4 regions of the Streptomyces aureoversilis genome follow, and region 4 is predicted to be linked to each of the others. Evidence: riboswitches for the same ligand, from Rfam matches in the RefSeq annotation. Region 4 holds a riboswitch; each other region holds the start of a gene.
What was found. Region 4 has a riboswitch for cobalamin ahead of ACFPP6_RS16740 (ribonucleoside-diphosphate reductase subunit alpha). Riboswitches for the same ligand answer to the same signal wherever they lie in the genome.
Positions count from the first base shown of each region.

Region 1: another riboswitch for cobalamin. It lies ahead of metE (5-methyltetrahydropteroyltriglutamate--homocysteine S-methyltransferase); the one in region 4 lies ahead of ACFPP6_RS16740 (ribonucleoside-diphosphate reductase subunit alpha).
Region 2: another riboswitch for cobalamin. It lies ahead of ACFPP6_RS18270 (cobalamin biosynthesis protein); the one in region 4 lies ahead of ACFPP6_RS16740 (ribonucleoside-diphosphate reductase subunit alpha).
Region 3: another riboswitch for cobalamin. It lies ahead of nicT (Nickel transporter NicT); the one in region 4 lies ahead of ACFPP6_RS16740 (ribonucleoside-diphosphate reductase subunit alpha).

Region 1 covers NZ_JBHSKJ010000001.1:257,981-262,644, forward strand. The annotation lists gene ACFPP6_RS00955 (TetR/AcrR family transcriptional regulator) at 1-256, shown strand, start outside; gene metE (5-methyltetrahydropteroyltriglutamate--homocysteine S-methyltransferase) at 320-2,644, opposite strand; cobalamin riboswitch at 2,822-3,032, opposite strand; gene ACFPP6_RS00965 (hypothetical protein) at 3,113-3,505, opposite strand; gene ACFPP6_RS00970 (hypothetical protein) at 3,719-4,069, shown strand; gene ACFPP6_RS00975 (hypothetical protein) at 4,158-4,442, shown strand; gene ACFPP6_RS00980 (hypothetical protein) at 4,612-4,664, shown strand, end outside.
Region 2 covers NZ_JBHSKJ010000009.1:268,876-273,539, forward strand. The annotation lists gene ACFPP6_RS18265 (cobyric acid synthase) at 1-858, opposite strand, end outside; gene ACFPP6_RS18270 (cobalamin biosynthesis protein) at 888-1,853, opposite strand; cobalamin riboswitch at 1,982-2,101, opposite strand; gene ACFPP6_RS18275 (hypothetical protein) at 2,482-2,712, opposite strand; gene ACFPP6_RS18280 (inorganic phosphate transporter) at 2,732-3,976, opposite strand; gene ACFPP6_RS18285 (class II aldolase/adducin family protein) at 4,139-4,664, shown strand, end outside.
Region 3 covers NZ_JBHSKJ010000003.1:208,200-212,863, reverse strand. The annotation lists gene ACFPP6_RS06495 (MFS transporter) at 1-825, shown strand, start outside; gene nicT (Nickel transporter NicT) at 951-2,096, opposite strand; cobalamin riboswitch at 2,128-2,345, opposite strand; gene ACFPP6_RS06485 (APC family permease) at 2,642-4,204, shown strand; gene ACFPP6_RS06480 (hypothetical protein) at 4,216-4,664, shown strand, end outside.
Region 4 covers NZ_JBHSKJ010000008.1:296,055-300,718, forward strand. The annotation lists gene ACFPP6_RS16740 (ribonucleoside-diphosphate reductase subunit alpha) at 1-2,253, opposite strand, end outside; adenosylcobalamin-variant (AdoCbl-variant) riboswitch at 2,426-2,526, opposite strand; gene mctP (monocarboxylate uptake permease MctP) at 2,755-4,380, opposite strand; gene ACFPP6_RS16750 (DUF3311 domain-containing protein) at 4,377-4,634, opposite strand.

The sequences.
Region 1 (4,664 bases), on a different contig from region 4:
GTACTACGTGCGCAGCCTCACCGACCCGGCACTGGCCGAGGTCTTCCTGCACGCCTCCCAGCCCGTCGAGCAGCTCGTCGCCGGTCTGATCGCGCAGGCGGGGGCGGCGCCCGGCACCGACCCGGGGCGGGAGGCGGACCTGCTGGTTTCGGGCGTGACGGGGCTGGGCATGGACGTGCTCCACGGCCGGCGCACCCTCGCCGACGTCCGGACGACGCTGGACTACCACCTCGACCGGATCCTGCCCGCGCGCTGACCCCGCGGCAGGAGGGGGCGGACGCCGGGTCGTCCGGCGCCGCCCCCTCCCGTCAGGTGACCGTCAGGAGGCCTGGCCGGGGATCTCGGCCCGGACCGTGCGGGCCGCCGCGACCAGGTTCTCCAGGGAGGCCCGGACCTCGGTCCAGCCACGGGTCTTCAGACCGCAGTCGGGGTTGACCCACAGGCGCTCGCCGGGGATCGCCTCCAGGCCCTTGCGCAGCAGCGCCGCCGCCTCGTCCGCCCCCGGGATGCGCGGCGAGTGGATGTCGTAGACGCCCGGGCCGACCTCGCGCGGGTAGCCGGCGACGGCCAGCTCCGCGGCGACCTGCATGTGCGAGCGGGCGGCCTCCAGGCTGATGACGTCGGCGTCGAGGTCGTCGATGGCCTGGAGGACGTCGCCGAACTCCGCGTAGCACATGTGCGTGTGGATCTGGGTGTCCGGCCGGACGCCGCTGGTGGACAGGCGGAACGACTCGGTCGCCCACGCCAGGTACCCGGCGTGGCCGGCCGCGCGCAGGGGCAGCGTCTCGCGCAGGGCGGGCTCGTCCACCTGGATCACCGACGTCCCGGCGGCCTCCAGGTCGTTCACCTCGTCGCGCAGGGCGAGGGCCACCTGGCGGGCGGTCTCGCCGAGCGGCTGGTCGTCGCGGACGAACGACCAGGCGAGCATGGTGACCGGGCCGGTCAGCATGCCCTTGACCGGGCGGCTCGCCACCGACTGGGCGAAGCGGGTCCAGCGCACGGTCATCGGCTCGGGGCGGGAGATGTCGCCGGCGAGGATCGGCGGGCGGACGTAGCGCGTGCCGTACGACTGGACCCAGCCGTGCTGCGTGGCCAGATAGCCCGTCAGCTGCTCGGCGAAGTACTGCACCATGTCGTTGCGCTCGGGCTCGCCGTGCACCAGGACGTCGATGCCGGCCTTCTCCTGGAAGGAGATGACCTCGCGGATCTCGGCCTCGATGCGCCGCTCGTACGCGGCCTCGTCGATCCGCCCGGCGCGCAGGTCGGCGCGGGCGGTGCGCAGCTCCGTCGTCTGCGGGAAGGAGCCGATGGTGGTGGTCGGCAGCAGCGGCAGGCCGAGGTGGGCCCGCTGCGCGGCCGCCCGCTGGGCGTACGGCTGCGAGCGGCGGCCGTCGGCGTCGGTGACGGCCGCGGCGCGGGCGCGCACGGCCGGGTCGCGGGTGATGGCCGAGCCGGCGCGGGAGGCCAGGTCGGCGCGGTTGGCGGCCAGTTCGGCCGCGATGGTGTCGGTGCCCTGCGCCAGGCCGCGGGCCAGGGTGACGACCTCGGCGGTCTTCTGGCGGGCGAAGGCCAGCCAGCGGACGATCTGCGGGTCGATGTCCCGCTCGGCCGCGGCGTCCAGCGGGACGTGCAGCAGGGAGCAGGAGGAGGAGACGTCGACGCGGCCGGCGAGGCCGAGGAGGGTGCCGAGCGTGGACAGGGACTTCTCGAAGTCGTTGATCCACACGTTGCGGCCGTTGACGACGCCGGCCAGGAGGCGCTTGCCGGGCAGTCCGCCGACGGCCGCGAGGTCGTCGAGGTTGGCGGCGGCGGGCCCGGTGAAGTCCAGGGCGAGGCCCTCGACGGGGGCCTTGGCGAGGACGGGCAGGGCCTCGCCGAGCCGGTCGAAGTAGGAGGCGACGAGCAGCTGGGGCCGGTCGGTCAGGCCGCCCAGGTCGCGGTAGGCGCGGCCGGCGGCGTTCAGCTCGGCGGGGGTGCGGTCCTGGACCAGGGCGGGCTCGTCGAGCTGCACCCAGGCGGCCCCGGCGGCCCGCAGGTCGGCGAGCACCTCGGCGTACACCGGCAGCAGCCGGTCGAGGAGGGTGAGCGGTTCGAAGTCGGCGGCGACGCCGGGTGCGGCCTTGGCCAGCAGTAGGTAGGTGACGGGCCCGACGAGGACCGGACGGGGGGTCAGGCCGAGGGCGAGGGCCTCCTTCAGCTCGGCGACCTGCTTGGTGGAGTCCGCGGCGAAGGCCGTGTCGGGGCCGAGCTCGGGGACCAGGTAGTGGTAGTTGGTGTCGAACCACTTGGTCATCTCCAGCGGCGCCACGTCCTGGGTGCCGCGGGCCATGGCGAAGTAGCCGTCGAGGGAGTCGGCTTCGACGGCCGCGCGGTGCCGCGCGGGGATCGCGCCGACCATGACGCTGGTGTCCAGGACGTGGTCGTAGAGCGAGAAGTCGCCCGTGGGCACCTCGTGAACGCCGGCGCCGGCCAGCTGCTGCCAGTTGGTGCGGCGCAGTGCGGCGGCCGTGTCCCGGAGGTCGCCGGCGGTGACGCGGTCCTTCCAGTACCCCTCGATCGCCTTCTTCAGTTCACGGTTGCGGCCCTGACGGGGGTAGCCGTACACGGTGGCCTGGGCTGCCGCGGCTGCGGACTTGCTGGTCACGGAACTCTCCTTCGCGAGCGTGCGTGCGTCCATGACCCCGGGGACGGGCGGAAGGCGCGAAGGAACGACGGAACCGGGCGGTGCTGCCGGAGTGCGGTCGCGTATGCGCCGCCGTCCGTGCCCGCCTGATGTGTGCGCCGACCCGCCCTCGAGGTCACCGGGATCTCCGTGCGCTCGGCAGCGCACGGGCAGTCGGCAGGTCTTCGGACTCGCGGGCACGCCACATGGCACCTACTGGCCGTCGCTTCCCGGATCCGTACGGATCCAGTGCGTATGACGGCGGTCGTTCCCGCTCACCGCTGCGGGGCAGTCCCGGATTCCCACCGGGTTCCCTCTTGCGACGCGCCTGCCTGGCGAGCAGGGCGAACCGGCTGCACCGTCACCATATGGTGCCGGGCGGGCCCACGGACAGACCTGTTCGGATACCGGACTGTGGTGTGGGACACGCGACGCACGAACGGACGTTCCTCAGGAGGCCGTTCGCGTGGCCAGGCGCAGGCGCAGCTCCATCTCGTGCTCGCCGGACACGTGCCCCCGGTGCTCGACGGCGAAGGCCCGTTCGAGCTCCTCCTTGACCTGGCGGACGGGGTCCGCCGCGCCGAAGAGGTCGGCGGTCACCGCGCCCGACAGGGGCGTCCCCTCCGGCTGCACCGCGTCGCCGCCGGTGCGCGTCCGGGTGTCGACGCTCATGCACCAGATCATGGGCCCGGCGCCCGGGGCGCCGGGCCCGGTCTCGCCGCGCGGCGGCCCGGCCTCGGGGAAGACGGCCTCGAGGACGCCGAAGACGGCGCCCGCGTCCTGGTGGCCGCAGTCCGTCAGATGCACGCTGACGTGGTCCGCACTCTCCCGGGCATCCGTCACTGCTCCTCCTTCGCCGTCCTGGCCGTGGCCGGGCTCCGCCGCCGAGCGGGAGGCCCTGCCTCGACCGTACGGCGCGCCCGGGTGCTCTGGCGCGGGCTGTGCGACCATCCGGGCCAGGTACCCGGCCCCCGCACGAAGATGCAGGGTCCGATTCAACGGCCTCACCCGAACGGTGGAATGCGCCGAAAGTAATTGACTGATTACGCTTAGTGCATGAACCTGTGGAGTCCTGAGCCGCTGCCGTGGCGGCCCGCCGTGCGGGCCACGGTCGCCGTGCTGGTCTCCGTCCTCCTGCTGTTCTCCGGCGGGAGCGGCACCGTCTACGCCCTGGGCCCCGGCCCGGAGGAGAGCTCCGTCTCCGTGGAGTTCGCCGCCACCGACGACTGCGTCGCGGACCCCCGTTCGCCCCGCTCCTCGGTCTCGCCCTCCAGGCGCTCCTGCCTCCCGCCCTTCCGGGCGTCCGTCTCGCGGGCCGCCCCGGCCTGCCCGCTGCCGGCCCCGGCCGCCCCCGAGGCCCCCGCGGCTTCCGCCGGCCCCGCGCGCCACGACGTCCTGCGCTGCTGAGAAGGACCGCGCCCGCCCCCGGCCGTCCCGGGCGGACGCACATGCGGAACTCCCTTCACACCGGCAGGCACGAGAGCAGAGAGACGTCATGCCCCTCGATCCCGCGCGTGTCCTGAGTGCGTATCTGCGTGCCCAGGTCTACCGCGCCCACGGTCCAGACCCCAAGCCCGCCTCGACCGACGGTGAGCACCCTCCGGGCACCACGAGCCCTTCGCGCGGTGCGGACCCCGCCGCCCTGGCCGAGGAGAAGCCTCCTGCCGGCCCCGGCGCGAGCATCCCCGTCGCGGAAGCCGAACCGGCCGCCCCCCGCGGCGCGCCACCGACCCGGCCCGGCCTCTTCGCCCGTCTGCTGCTGTACGTGCGGCAGGAATAGCAGGGCCCGCCCGGCGGGCCGCCCGCTCCCGGCACCGGGAGCGGGCGGCCGCGCTTCCGCCTGCCGGCGCCTGCCCGTTCCCCTTTCAGGTGAAGGGGCGGTCCCGGCCCGTCGGTGGCCTCCCGGCGGCGGGAAAGGGATGCCCGTCGACGCTGACGAGGGAGAACCCATGCCGACCGACGATGTCGCGCGATTCCTGGAGGCCCTGAGCCCGGCCCACCG
Region 2 (4,664 bases), on a different contig from region 4:
CACGCCCGGCTCGGCCGCCAGCGCGTCCACGTCCGTGAAGTTGGACATCAGCGGCACCGCGCACACCGCGACCCGCAGCACGTCCGCCCCGTGCGGCGGGGCCACCACCGACTCGCGCACGGCGCCGCGCAGCGAGACGCGCAGGCCGTCCTCCTCGTCGATGCCGAGGCCGTGCGCGAACGGCAGGACGCCGAACGTGCGCCGGCCCGTCAGCTCGTACAGCATGTCCAGGCCGGGCTCCAGCAGCGTCACGTCGCCCCGGAACTTGTTGACGACGTAACCCGCTATCAGCTCCTGGTCCTCGGGCGAGAGCAGGGCCGTCGTGCCGAAGAACGACGCGAAGACGCCGCCGCGGTCGATGTCGCCGACCACGACCACGGGCAGCCGGGCCGCCCGGGCGATGCCCATGTTGACGATGTCGCTGCGCCGCAGGTTGATCTCGGCCGGGCTGCCGGCGCCCTCGCAGATCACCGCGTCGTGCGTGCGCCGCAGCTCCTCCAGGCACTCGGTCACCGTGCCGAACAGATGCTCCTGGCGGCCCGCGTGATAGCCGCGCGCACTGAGCTCGCCCACCGGCTTGCCCATCAGCACGACCTGGCTGCTGCGGTCGCCGCCCGGCTTGAGCAGCACGGGGTTCATGAGGGCGCTCGGCTCCACGCGGGCCGCGGCCGCCTGCATGGCCTGGGCCCGGCCTATCTCCGCGCCCTCGCGCGTCACGAACGAGTTGAGCGACATGTTCTGCGCCTTGAACGGCGCGACCTTGACGCCCTTGCGGGACAGCCAGCGGCAGATGCCGGCCGTCACCACGCTCTTGCCCGCGTCCGAGGTGGTGCCGGCCACCAGCAGGCCCCCGCCCAGCGGGCCCGCGGACCCGCTCCTGTCAGCCGTCACCGGCTCCTCCTCCGTGCGTACCGTGCGAAGCTTCCGACAGAGAGCCTGCCCACCACGGCCGTTCCCAGGGCCAGCAGGGAGACCCGGCGCGAGAGGCGTACCGCGCGCTCGATGTCGTCCGTCGCCACCGGGCGGTTCTCCGCCCCCAGCACGGGCCGGTGCTCGACGCGGCCCGCGTACGCGAGGGTGCCGCCGAGCCGCACGCCGAGGGCGCCGGCGAACGCGGCCTCCACGGGACCCGCGTTGGGGCTGGGGTGGCGGGACGCGTCCCGCCGGGCCACCCGCCAGGCGCCGCGCGGATCCGGGCCCGCGAGGACGGCGAGGGCCGCGGTGAGGCGGGCGCCGGGCCAGCCGGCGACGTCGTCGAGCCGGGCCGAGGCCCAGCCGAAGCGGCGGTAGCGGGGGGACTTGTGGCCCACCATCGCGTCCAGCGTGTTCACGGCCCGGAAGGCCACCAGACCCGGCACGCCCCCGAGGGCGCCCCACACCAGCGCGCCGACGACGGCGTCGGAGGTGTTCTCGGCCACGGACTCCACGACGGCGCGCGCGATCTGCTGCCCGTCCAGGGCCTGCGGGTCGCGCCCGCACAGGTGCGGCAGGCGCTCGCGGGCGACGTCCACGTCGCCGGCGGCGAGCGCGCCGCCGATCGCGCGGGCCTCGCGGCCCAGGGAGGTGCCCCCGAGCACGGCCCAGGTGGCGGCGGCGGTCAGGGCGATGCCGGCGGGGCGGGAAGCGCGCGCGGCGCGCGCCAGCAGCGCGGCACCGGCGGCCGGGCCGCCCGCGCACAGCAGGGCCTGCGCGGCGCCGTGGCCGCGGTGGTCGCGCCACAGGCGCTGCTCGACGGCCTGGGCGGCGCGGCCGAACGCGGCCACGGGGTGGCCGCGGCGGGGGTCGCCCAGGACGCGGTCACCGAGGAAGCCGAGGGCGGCGCCGCACGCGAAACCGATCGGATCGGCACGCATCGGCTCAGACCGCCGTCACGCCTCGGCGGGGGGAGGGAAGCGTACGGGGCGTTCGGTGGCGGGCGCCGGGCATGACGATGTGTCCTCACTCAGGGTCCGCGCCCTGGCTCGACGTGACCGGCGACCAGAGTCTCCTGGCTCCCGGATCCGCGCCGCCCCGGCCTTCCGGCTCGCCGCCGTGGCATCGCGTGGGGGAGACGCTCCCCGGTGACAGTGGCGGGACCGCGCCGGATTCACACCGGCTTCCTCTGCTGTCGCCGTTTGGCTCCGGAAGTCCACCATGTGCCGCGGGCGCCGTCAACTCACCTCTGACCTGGCCCGACCCGCCGTCCCCGGCTGCGCCGGGCAGCCCGGGGAGCGCGGCACCGCCGGACTCCGCCGTGCCGGTCGCTCGCCGTGGCGGCGGATCTTTGCGCGCGGCGGGTGTGAGGGCTCCCGGCCTTCGCCGCCCGGGCCGCGCGGAATCTTCTGCCGCCGCCGTGGCGCGCGCCTGTGACGCACCTCTCCGCACCTCTCCGGCGGTGCCGTGCTGCCCGCAGCACCCGGAGGCTTCCTGCGACCCCCGGAGGGAAACGCAGCGGCCGGGACCCCCGTGGGGGTCCCGGCCGTCGAAGCGGGTCGTGAGCGGTTACACCACGATCAAGTAGATGCCGTAGCCCACGGCCGCCGCGCACAGCGCGAAGCACGCGTACGCACCGGAGTGCCGCACGAGCGCCCCCGCGCCCGCCGCCGAGTCCGCCGAGCTCCCCGCGCGGGGCGACGTGCCGACGATGCCGAGGGTGAAGATGCCCACCAGGCCGACCGTCACCACGAGGCTGACGCCGAAGACCTGGCCGAGGGCTGCCCAGTCGATCTGCATGCTGTTTCTTCCTTAAGCCTTAGCTCGCCGTGGCGGCGGCAGGAGCCCGCCCGGCCTCGGGGGAGGGGGAGACCGCGGCGGCCAGGGGGCCGGCCGGCGGCGGGGCGACGGCCTGCAGGGCCGCGGTGACGACACCGGCCGGCTCGGCGTCGGTGCCGGCCTCGCTCGGGTCCAGGTCCTCGTGGGTGACGGGCTTGCGGCGCGAGGCCAGCCAGATCGCGCCGGAGACGGCCAGGCCGAGGACGGCGACGGCCGCGACGCCCCAGTCGCCCTGGTCGGCGAGGAGGGCGGCGCCACCGGCGACCAGGCCCGCGGCGGGCAGGGTCAGGCCCCAGGCCATGATCATGCGGCTTGCGGTCGACCAGCGCACGACGCCGCCCTTGCGGCCGAGGCCGGCGCCCATGATCGAGCCGGAGCAGACCTGGGTGGTGGAGAGGGCGAAGCCGATGTGCGAGGAGGCGAGGATCACGGTCGCGGCGCCGGTCTGCGCGGCGAAGCCCTGCGCGGGCTTGATGTCGGTGAGGCCCTTGCCGAGGGTCTGGATGATGCGCCAGCCGCCCAGGTACGTGCCGAGCGCGATGGCCAGGCCCGCGGAGACGATGACCCACATGGGCGGGTCGGCGTGCGGGGCGACGACGCCGCCGGCGACGAGGGCGAGGGTGATCACGCCCATGGTCTTCTGGGCGTCGTTGGTGCCGTGGGCGAGGGAGACCAGGGCGGCCGAGGCGATCTGGCCGGCGCGGTAGCCCTTGGCGGTCTCGCGCTCGTCGCGGCCCTTGGTGAGCCGGTAGGTGAGGCGGGTCGCGCACCAGGCGGCGATGCCGGCCACGAGCGGCGCGGCGACGGCCGGGATCAGGACCTTCATGACGACCTTGTCGGTGTTGACCGCGTCGAAGCCGACGGCGACGACCGTCGCACCGATCAGACCGCCGAAGAGGGCGTGCGAGGAGCTGGAGGGGAGCCCGGCGAGCCAGGTCAGCAGGTTCCAGACGATGGCGCCGACCAGACCGGCGAAGATCACTTCGGGTCTGATGCCGGCGGTCTCATCGATGATTCCCCCGGAGATGGTCTTGGCCACCTCGACGGACAGGAACGCCCCGACGAGGTTCAGGACCGCCGACATCGCCACCGCGGTCTTGGGCTTGAGGGCGCCGGTGGAGATGGTGGTGGCCATGGCGTTGGCCGTGTCGTGGAAGCCGTTCGTAAAGTCGAACACCAAGGCCGTGACGATCACGATCCCGATGAGAAGCGTGATGTGTTCCATTCACCCAGGCAATCAGCTCGATGGTCAGTACAGCGTGGACCGTAAAGACCCTTGGTGAACGGAAGGTGAACTGGGTCGGACTGATCAATGACGCGAACCGGAGGCGGAGCACGGATGACAGGGCGGACGCAAGGACGGACGCAGGGTGGGACGGAGGGACGGATGAGAGAGAGCGAACAGATCCGCCGGGCATGGGACGGCGTCGTGGCCACGGCCCGGCGCACCACGGCCGACGGCCTCGTGGTGGGCACCTCGGGCAACGTCTCCGCACGGGTCGGGGACGCCGTCGTCGTCACCCCGAGCGGCATCCCGTACGACCGGCTGACCCCGCGCGACCTGGTCGCCGTCGACCTGGAGGGCCGCCCGCTCCTGGGCGACCTGGCCCCCACCAGCGAGCTTCCCCTGCACCTCGCCGTCTACCGCGCCACCGGCGCCGCCGCGATCGTGCACACCCACGCCGTGCACGCCACGGCCGTCTCCACCCTCGTCGACGAGCTGCCGCTGATCCACTACATGGCCGGCGCGCTCGGCGGGCCGGTCCGCGTCGCCCCCTACGCCCTCTACGGCAGCGACGAGCTGGCCGCGCACGCCCTGGAGGCCCTGGCCGGCCGCACCGGCTGCCTCCTGCGCAACCACGGGACCCTCACCTACGGCGCGAGCCTCGACCAGGCGTACGACCGCACCGCCC
Region 3 (4,664 bases), on a different contig from region 4:
GTCGCGCCCGGGAAGCTGGAGGCGGCCTACGCCCTGGACTCCGCCTCGCAGGAGCTGGTCTTCGTCGGCGGGCCCCTGGTGGTGGCCGGCGGGGTGGCCGTCGCCTCGCCCGAGGCGGCGCTGTGGGCAGGTGCGCTCCTGGGCATCGCCGGAGTGCTCGTCGTCGCCACAGCCCCGCCCGCCCGGGTCTGGAAGGCGCCCGCCCGCTCCGGCGACTGGCTCGGCCCGCTGCGCAGCCGCGGCCTGGTAGTGCTGCTCACGGGCCTCACGGGCGCGGGCGTGGCCATCGGCACGCTCAACGTCCTCGTCGTCCACTACGCGGAGGACCACCGGCTGCCCGGCGGTGCCCCCACGCTCCTCGCGCTCAACGCCCTCGGCGCGCTGATCGGCGGGCTGGCCTACGGGGCCGTGCGGCACTGGCGGGTGGCGCCGCCGCGCCGGACGCTGCTGCTGATGCTGGGGCTCACGGCCGGGTACGGGCTGCTGTGCCTGCTGCCCGCGCCGCCGTTCATGGCCGGCCTGATGATCCTCACCGGGCTGTTCCTCGCGCCCGTGCTCACCGTCGTGTTCGTGCTGGTGGGCGAGCTCGCCCCGGCGGGCACCGTCACCGAGGCGTTCGCCTGGCTGGTGACCCTGATGACGGCGGGCGTGGCGCTGGGCTCGGCCGTCGTCGGCACGGTGCTGGAGACGGCCGGGCCCACGTGGGCCGCGTCGTGCGGGGCCGCCGGGCTCGCCGTGGGCGTCCTGGTGATCCTCGCCGGGCAGGCGCACCTCGTCCCGGTGGCGCGGGAGGAGGCCGAAGAGGCGCCCGCCCGCGCCGTCTGAGCAGGGCCGGTGCCGCGACCGGATCCGGCCCGCGATCAAGCCCGGCCCCGCGATCAGGCCCGGCCCCGGCCCTGCGGCGACCGGGCCGGGCGGGACCGGGCCGGTCGGTACCGGACCGGCCGGCGTCAGCTCTCGGCCGCGGCCTGCGTGCGGGCCGCCCAGCGCTGTTCGACCTTGCCGAAGCGCCAGTAGCCGAGGGCCGCCGCCCACACCACCACGAACAGGCCGACGATGACGAAGCCCACGTTGTCGAGGTTCAGGCCGGCGATCCAGCCGCTCACCGCGTCGTCCAGCCCCAGCTTCTCGTGCAGGACGCCGACCAGTTCGATGGTGCCGATGAGGAAGGCCACGGCGATGGACAGGCCGGTGATCGTGAGGTTGTAGTAGACCTTGCGGACCGGGTTGGAGAACGCCCACTGGTAGGCGAAGTTCATGAACGTGCCGTCGAGCGTGTCGAACAGGCTCATGCCCGCGGCGAACAGCAGCGGCAGGCACACGATCGCGTACCAGGGCAGGCCCGCGGCGGCCCCGCTGCCCGCCATCACCATCAGCGTGACCTCGGTGGCGGTGTCGAAGCCGAGCCCGAAGAGGAAGCCCAGCGGGTACATCTGCCCCGGCCGGGTGATGGAGCGGGTGAAGCGGCCGAGGATGCGGTTCATGAAGCCGCGCGAGTCCAGGTGCTGCTCCAGCTCGGCCTCGTCGTAGCGGCCCTCGCGCATGGCGCGGAAGATGCGCAGGATGCCGGCGAGGGCGACGAGGTTGAGCGCGGCGATGAGGTAGAGGAAGCCTCCGGAGACCGTCGTGCCGACGACGCCCAGGGTCTGGTGGGCCGTGGACTCCTCGTCCATCAGCCGCCCCGCGAGCTGGGTGCCGCCGGCCACCAGGGCGGCCATCGCGACGACGACGCTGGAGTGGCCGAGCGCGAACCAGAAGCCGACGGAGACCGGGCGCTTGCCGTCCGCCATGAGCTTGCGGGTGGTGTTGTCGATGGCGGCGATGTGGTCGGCGTCGAAGGCGTGCCGCATGCCGAGGGTGTAGGCGGTGATGCCGAGCCCGACCCCGTAGACCTTCGAGCCGACGGTGTAGTGGTTGGGGACGACGAGCAGGTAGAGCACGCCGAACGCGACGACGTGCAGGGCGGCTATGACGGCCAGCAGACCGGCGGTCCGCACGGTGTCCTCGCGGCGCCAGCGGAAGGCGGGCGCGGGGCCTGCACCGGGACCGGTACCGGTGGAGCCGGGTGAACCGGATGAATCAGCAGTAAGGGACATCTTGGGTTGAACGCTCCAGCACCTCGTGGACCATTTGCGAGATGCCGTGGCCGGTCTCCTGGCTTACGGGTCCGTTCGCGCCCGTCCCCGCCTTCCCGGCAGCCGGCTGCGGCCAGTGGCTCCGCGCGCCGTGGGGAGCGCGCGGAACGGGACGGTCACTCCCCGATCACAGTGGCGAGGGCCGCTCCGGACTGGGACCACGAGGGCCCGTCACCGGTCTTCCCGAACACCACGGCCGGGCCACCCTAGCGGTTGTGCACAAGTTCTGCAGTTGCACATCTCTCGCAATCGACGGCGGCAGGCCGTAGGCGGACGGGGCTGCGGGCCGAGCCCTTCCCCCGGACGGCCCAGCCTCTGCGCCGGCATCTCCCGCCCCGCCCACCCCTTCCATCACTGCCGTCACGGATGGAAGCCGCCCGGTCAGCCGGTCGGCGGCACCGGCGTGTCGGAACGGTGGACGGTTGCGACACGCCGGTGCTACCAGTGCATTGGACGGATAATCAGGTCAGCCGGACCCCGTCCGGCGCGAGAAAGGGCCGACCGCCATGGCAGAGACGGAACCATCGCCGGACGAGCGGGTCGGCTTCGTGCGCCGCATCGGACTGTTCCAGGCCACCGCCATCAACATGAGCCAGATGTGCGGCATCGGCCCCTTCGTCACCATCCCCCTCATGGTCGCGGCCTTCGGCGGCCCGCAGGCCGTCATCGGCTTCGTCGCGGGCGCGGTGCTGGCCCTGGCCGACGGGCTGATCTGGGCCGAGCTCGGCGCCTCGCTGCCCGGCGCGGGCGGCAGCTACGTCTACCTGCGCCAGGCCTTCCAGTACCGCACCGGGAAGCTGATGCCGTTCCTGTTCGTGTGGACGGCGATGCTCTTCATCCCGCTGGGCATGTCCACCGGGGTCATCGGCTTCGTGCAGTACCTGGGCTATCTGTGGCCGGACATGGGCCAGACGCAGGGCGACCTGACCGGGCTGGCCGTCATCGCGCTGATCGTGCTGGTGCTGTGGCGGCGCGTCGAGAACATCGCGCGGATCACGGTCGTGCTGTGGTGCGTGATGATCGCCTCCGTCGTGCTGGTCATCCTCGCCGCCTTCACCCACTTCAGCCCCGACCGGGCCTTCACCTACCCCGCGGACGCCTTCGAGCTGACGACCAACCACTTCTGGATCGGCTTCGCGGCGGGCCTGACCATCGGCATCTACGACTACCTCGGCTACAACACGGCCGCCTACATGGGCGCCGAGATCAAGAACCCCGGGCGCACCCTGCCGCGCGCCATCGTCTTCTCCATCCTCGGCATCATGGCCATCTACCTGCTCCTGCAGATCGGCACGCTCGGCGTCATCGACTGGAAGCAGATGCTCGACCCCGCCTCGACGGCGTCCTCGTCCGTCGCCTCGGCGGTCCTGGAGGAGGCCTGGGGCAAGGGGCCCGCCCGGCTCGTCACCGTGCTCATCCTCGTCACGGCCGTCGCCTCGGTCCTCGCCGGGCTGCTCGGCGGCTCCCGGGTGCCCTACGACGCCGCCCGGGAGAAGGTCTTCTTCCGCCCCTTCGGGCGACTGCACCCCAGACACCGCTTCCCGGCGCTGGGCCTGGCCGCCATGGGAGTCATCACGGGCGCAGGGTTCCTGATCGGCCGTCATACGAACCTGGCCACGCTGATCCAGCTGCTCACCTCCGTGATGGTGATCGTGCAGGCCCTCGCCCAGGTCCTGGCCGTGACCGTGCTGCGCCGCCGCCAGCCGGACCTGCCGCGCCCGTACCGGATGTGGCTCTACCCGCTGCCGAGCCTGGTGGCGCTGGTGGGGTGGCTCGTCATCTACGGCTACGCGAACCGGAATTCACCCGGGCGGCACCCCATCGAATGGTCCCTGGCCTGGGTCGGGGCCGGTTGCGTGGCCTTCCTGCTCTGGTCGCGCTACGAGAAGGTGTGGCCGTTCGGGCCGCGGGAGATCAGCGAGGAGTACCTGCACGGCGCCGGCCCGGACACCGCCCCCGGGACGGCCGCCGGAACCGCCCCCGGCCTCGCCGCGGGTGCGGTCCCTGACACCAGGTCGGGCGGGGCGCCGGACGCCGACCCGGACACCGGGGTGCCCGCCGAGCGGTGATACTTGCATCCATGCCTGTTTCTGCCTCCCCTCACTCACCTCCCGCCCCGCACGCCTCCGCCGCCCGCCGCAGGCTGTACTGGCACCGCCTCTTCTTCGGGCTGTGGTACCGCCCGGTCGAGATCCTGGACGAGGCGCGGGACCGGAGCGTGTGGGGGGCGGCGGCGTTCCTGTGCCTGCTCTGCGGAGCGCTGGGGACGCTGGGCAAGGACTCGTTCTGGGAGGGCTGGCGGGTGGGCCCGGCCCTGGCCCTGGAGGCCATGGCGATAGCCGACGTCGTGCTCGTGCTGGCCAGCCTGCTGCTGGGCATCGCCACCCAGGCCATCGCCCGCCGGCTCGGCGGCAACGGAAAGTTCGGCCCCACGGTCACGCTGTTCGTGGTGGTGTTCTGGGCGACGGACCTGCCGCGCCTGGCCCTGGACGCGTGCCTGCCCGGGGACTCCTTCCCCGTACGGGCGGC
Region 4 (4,664 bases):
CGGGCGCGAGCGCAGGTAGTACGTCGTCTTGATGCCCTGCTTCCAGGCGTACGCGTACATCGAGCTGAGCTTGCCGATGGTGGGCGAGGCCATGAAGAGGTTCAGCGACTGGCTCTGGTCCAGGTACGGCGTACGGGAGGCGGCCATGTCGATCAGGGCGCGCTGCGGGATCTCCCAGGCGGTGCGGTACAGGTCGCGCACCTCCTGCGGGATCCAGCGCATCTCCTGGATCGAGCCGTTGGCCTCGGTCATCGCCTCGCGGGTGGTGCGGTCCCACACGCCGAGCTTCTTGAGGTCCTCCACCAGATAGGTGTTGACCTGCAGGAACTCACCGGAGAGCGTCTCGCGCTTGAAGAGGTTGGAGACCTGCGGCTCGATGCACTCGTACACGCCGGCGATGGAGGCGATGGTGGCCGTCGGGGCGATGGCGAGCAGCAGCGAGTTGCGCATGCCGACCTCGCCGATGCGGGCGCGCAGCGCCTCCCAGCGGTCCTCCCAGGCGGCGACGGCGTTGGGGTAGTGGTCCGGGTGCAGCACGCCGCGGGCGGTGCGGGTCGCGGACCAGGCCGGGTGCGGGCCGTGCCGCTCGGCGAGGTCGGCGGAGGCCTCGTACGCCGCGAGCATGATGCGCTCGGAGATGCGGGTGGACAGCTCCTTCGCCTCGGGCGAGTCGAAGGGCATGCGCAGGCGGAAGAAGACGTCCTGCAGGCCCATCAGGCCCAGGCCCACCGGGCGCCAGCGGCTGTTGGAGCTGCCGGCCTGCTCGGTCGGGTAGAAGTTGATGTCCACGACGCGGTCGAGGAACGTGACGGCCGTGCGGACCGTGCGGTCGAGCTTCTCCCAGTCCATCTCGCCGTCGGCACCGAGGTGCTGCGCGAGGTTGACGGAGCCCAGGTTGCAGACCGCGGTCTCGCCGTCGTCCGTGACCTCGAGGATCTCGGTGCAGAGGTTCGAGGAGTGGACGACCGCGCCCTTCTCGGCCGTCTGGTTGGCGGTGCGGTTGGCGGCGTCCTTGAACGTCATCCAGCCGTTGCCGGTCTGCGCGAGGGTGCGCATCATGCGGGCGTAGAGCACGCGGGCCGGGATCTGCTTGACGGCCTTGCCCTCGGCCTCGTACTTGCGGTACGCGGCGTCGAACTCGTCGCCGTAGAGGTCGACCAGGTCGGGCGTGTCGGCCGGGGAGAACAGCGACCACTCGGCGTCGGCCTCGACGCGGCGCATGAACTCGTCCGGGATCCAGTGCGCGATGTTGAGGTTGTGGGTGCGGCGGGCCTCCTCACCGGTGTTGTCGCGGAGCTCCAGGAACTCCTCGATGTCGGCGTGCCAGGTCTCGAGGTAGACGCAGGCCGCGCCCTTGCGGCGGCCGCCCTGGTTGACGGCGGCGACGGAGGCGTCGAGGGTGCGCAGGAACGGCACGATGCCGTTGGAGTGGCCGTTGGTGCCGCGGATCAGCGAGCCGCGCGAGCGGATGCGGCTGTACGACAGGCCGATGCCGCCGGCGTGCTTCGACAGGCGCGCCACCTGGTGGTAGCGGTCGTAGATCGAGTCCAGCTCGTCCAGCGGGGAGTCCAGCAGGTAGCAGGACGACATCTGCGGGTGGCGGGTGCCGGAGTTGAAGAGCGTGGGGGAGGACGGCAGGTACGACAGGGTGCTCGTCAGGCCGTACAGCTCGGCGACGTCGGCGACGGCGCGCTCGGAGTGGTCCTCGGCCAGGCCGCAGGCCACGCGCAGCAGGAAGTGCTGCGGGGTCTCGATCACGTTGCGGGTGATCGGGTGGCGCAGCAGGTAGCGGCTGTGCAGGGTGCGCAGGCCGAAGTAGCCGAAGCGGTCGTCGGCGCCGCCGAGGAGGGCCTCGTCGACCAGCTCGTCCAGGCGCGCGGCGTGGGTGGCCACGAAGGCGGCGGTGTCGTCCGCGATCAGGCCCTCGCGGTGGCCGACGGCGACCGAGGCGGAGAAGGACGTGGCGCCCTGGCCGGCGGCCTCGTCGGCGATCGCGCGGGTGAGCAGCCGCGCGGCGAGCTTGGAGTACTCGGGCTCCTCGGCGATCAGCCCGGCGGCGGCCTCGGTGGCGAGGGAGCGCAGCTCGGCCTCGTCCGAGTTCGCGCTCCGGCCCCGCAGTGCGGCGGCGGCGACCTTGCCGGGGTCGGTGGCAGGAAGGTCGGCGGTGAGGTCGGTCAGGGTGCGCAGCAGCGCGGTCCCGGGGCCGCCGGTCGCTTCTTCCGCTGAGACCGGATCGGCGGGCGCGATGGTCACTGAGGCTCTCCCTCGCTCGGCTGGGTGGGCCGGCGGGAGAGCACGACGGTCGCGTACGGGCGCGCCTGACGGACCAGGGCATGCCTCGTAGGCGTCCGTCGGCCCAACCCGCGAGGCCCGGACGAATTCAACGCCCATAGCCGAGCCCAGGGCAGGCTCGGTGGAGGGCGTGCTGCCGGCAGGTACTCGGACTCCTGCATGCGCGGCTTAACGGCATACATGCACCGTTGCGGGACAGTTCCGGATTTTCACCGGATTCCCCTGCGACGACAGCGAGGACGAGCATACATCTAGTGCCGCCCCTCGTACGCGCCCCCACATGTTGTGTCGCGCGGTAAGCGCATGGGTCGGAATGTGTTATCAGGCCCCGGTGTTGAGGGTGGGTTCGCAGGTCGGAGGGGGGTCCGGGAGCGGGGCGCGGCGAAGGGCCGCCACGCCCCCTCCAGGGGGGCGTGGCGGCCCGGTCGGCTCCGCGGGGCGAGGGCCCCGCCGAGGGTCGCTCTAATGCCCTCCAGGGGCCCCTGCGGTGGCCGGCGGGAGCTCGGTCCGGACCCCGGGGTCGCCCGCGTCCGCCGTGTAGTCCGCAGCCGAGGTCTCGTCCGTGCCGTCCGGCACGCGGAGCGCCTTCAGGGTGAACGTCAGGACGATGACGACGATCACATTGAGCGCGAAGGCGGTGAGCCCGATATAGCCCTTTTCTCCGATAAGGGGGATGAGGTTGGTATTCCCGAAATGATCCTGCGTCGCGCTCGGCGTGTCGTACGCCTTCCAGGTGCCGTACCCCATCCCCGCGGCCCAGCCGGCCAGCAGGGCCCAGCGGTGGAACCAGCGGGTGAAGAGCCCGCCCACGAGCGCGGGGACCGTCTGCAGGATCCAGATGCCACCGAGCAGCTGGAAGTTGATGGCGACGGTCTTGTCCATGGTGAGGACGAAGACGAGCGCGCCGACCTTCACCAGCAGCGAGGCGAGCTTGGAGACCTTCGCCTCGTGCCCGGGCGAGGCGTCCGGCCGGATGAAGTCCTTGTAGATGTTGCGGGTGAAAAGGTTCGCCGCGGCGATCGACATGATCGCGGCCGGGACCAGGGCGCCGATGCCGATGGCGGCGAAGGCCACGCCCGTGAACCAGTCCGGGAACATGTCCTCGAACAGCTGGGGGATCGCGAGCTGCCCGTTCTTCACCTTGATCCCCGCGGCGATGGCCATGAAGCCGAGCATCGCGAGCAGGCCCAGCATCAGGGAGTACAGCGGCAGGATCGTCGTGTTGCGGCGGATGACGTTGCGGCCTTTGCTGGAGAGAACCGCGGTCACCGAGTGGGGGTAGAGGAAGAGCGCCATCGCCGAGCCGAGCGCGAGCGTCGCGTACGCCCACTGCGCGTCCGGACCGCTCACCAGGGCGCCGCGCGGTTTGCCGGTCTCCGGGTTCTTGACCGCGAACGCTTCGCCCGCCTTCGCGAAGATGTCGTCGAAACCGCCCAGCTTGATGGGGATGTAGATGATCGCCACGATGATCACGATGTAGATCAGCGTGTCCTTGACGAAGGCGATCAGCGCGGGCGCCCGCAGCCCGGAGGAGTAGGTGTAGGCCGCGAGCACGCCGAAGGCGATGAGCAGCGGCAGGTCCTTCATGAACCAGTTCGACCCGCCGCCCACGCCCAGCACGTCCAGGACCGCCTGTATGCCGACGAGCTGCAGCGCGATGTACGGCATCGTCGCGAGGATGCCGGTGAGCGCGAGGGCGAGCGAGAGGCCCTTCGAGCCGAAGCGGCCGCGGACGAAGTCCGACGACGTCACGTAGCCGTGCTTGTGGGAGACCGACCACAGGCGGGGCAGGAAGGTGAAGACCAGGGGGTAGCAGAGGATCGTGTACGGCACCGCGAAGAAGCCGGCCGCACCGCCCGCGTAGATCGCCGCCGGGACGGCCACGAAGGTGTACGCGGTGTAGAGGTCGCCGCCGAGCAGGAACCAGGTGACCCAGGTGCCGAAGGACCGCCCGCCCAGCCCCCACTCGTCGAGGTTGTCCGCGTTCTCGGCCCGCCGCCACTTCGAGGCCATGAAGCCCATGACCGTCACGGCCAGGAAGAAGAAGATGAAGACGGCGAGCGCCACGCCGTTCACGCCGTCCTTCATCGCCGCTCACCCGCCTTGCGGGCCCGCTCCTGACGCCGCACGAGCACGTAGGCGACGACGGTGAGCAGGGTCGAAACGGGCACCCACAGCATCTGGTACCAGTAGAAGAAAGGGATGCCGATGAAGGCGGGCGCGGTCCTGGCGTAGGAGTCGACCCACAGCATCGCGACGAACGGGACGGCCAGACACAGTCCCGCCACGGCCAGGGGCAGGGTGACGACCGCCCTCCTGCCGCCCTCCGGTGGTTCCGTCATGGTGGTGACTCCCCCCTGTGTGATCACTGC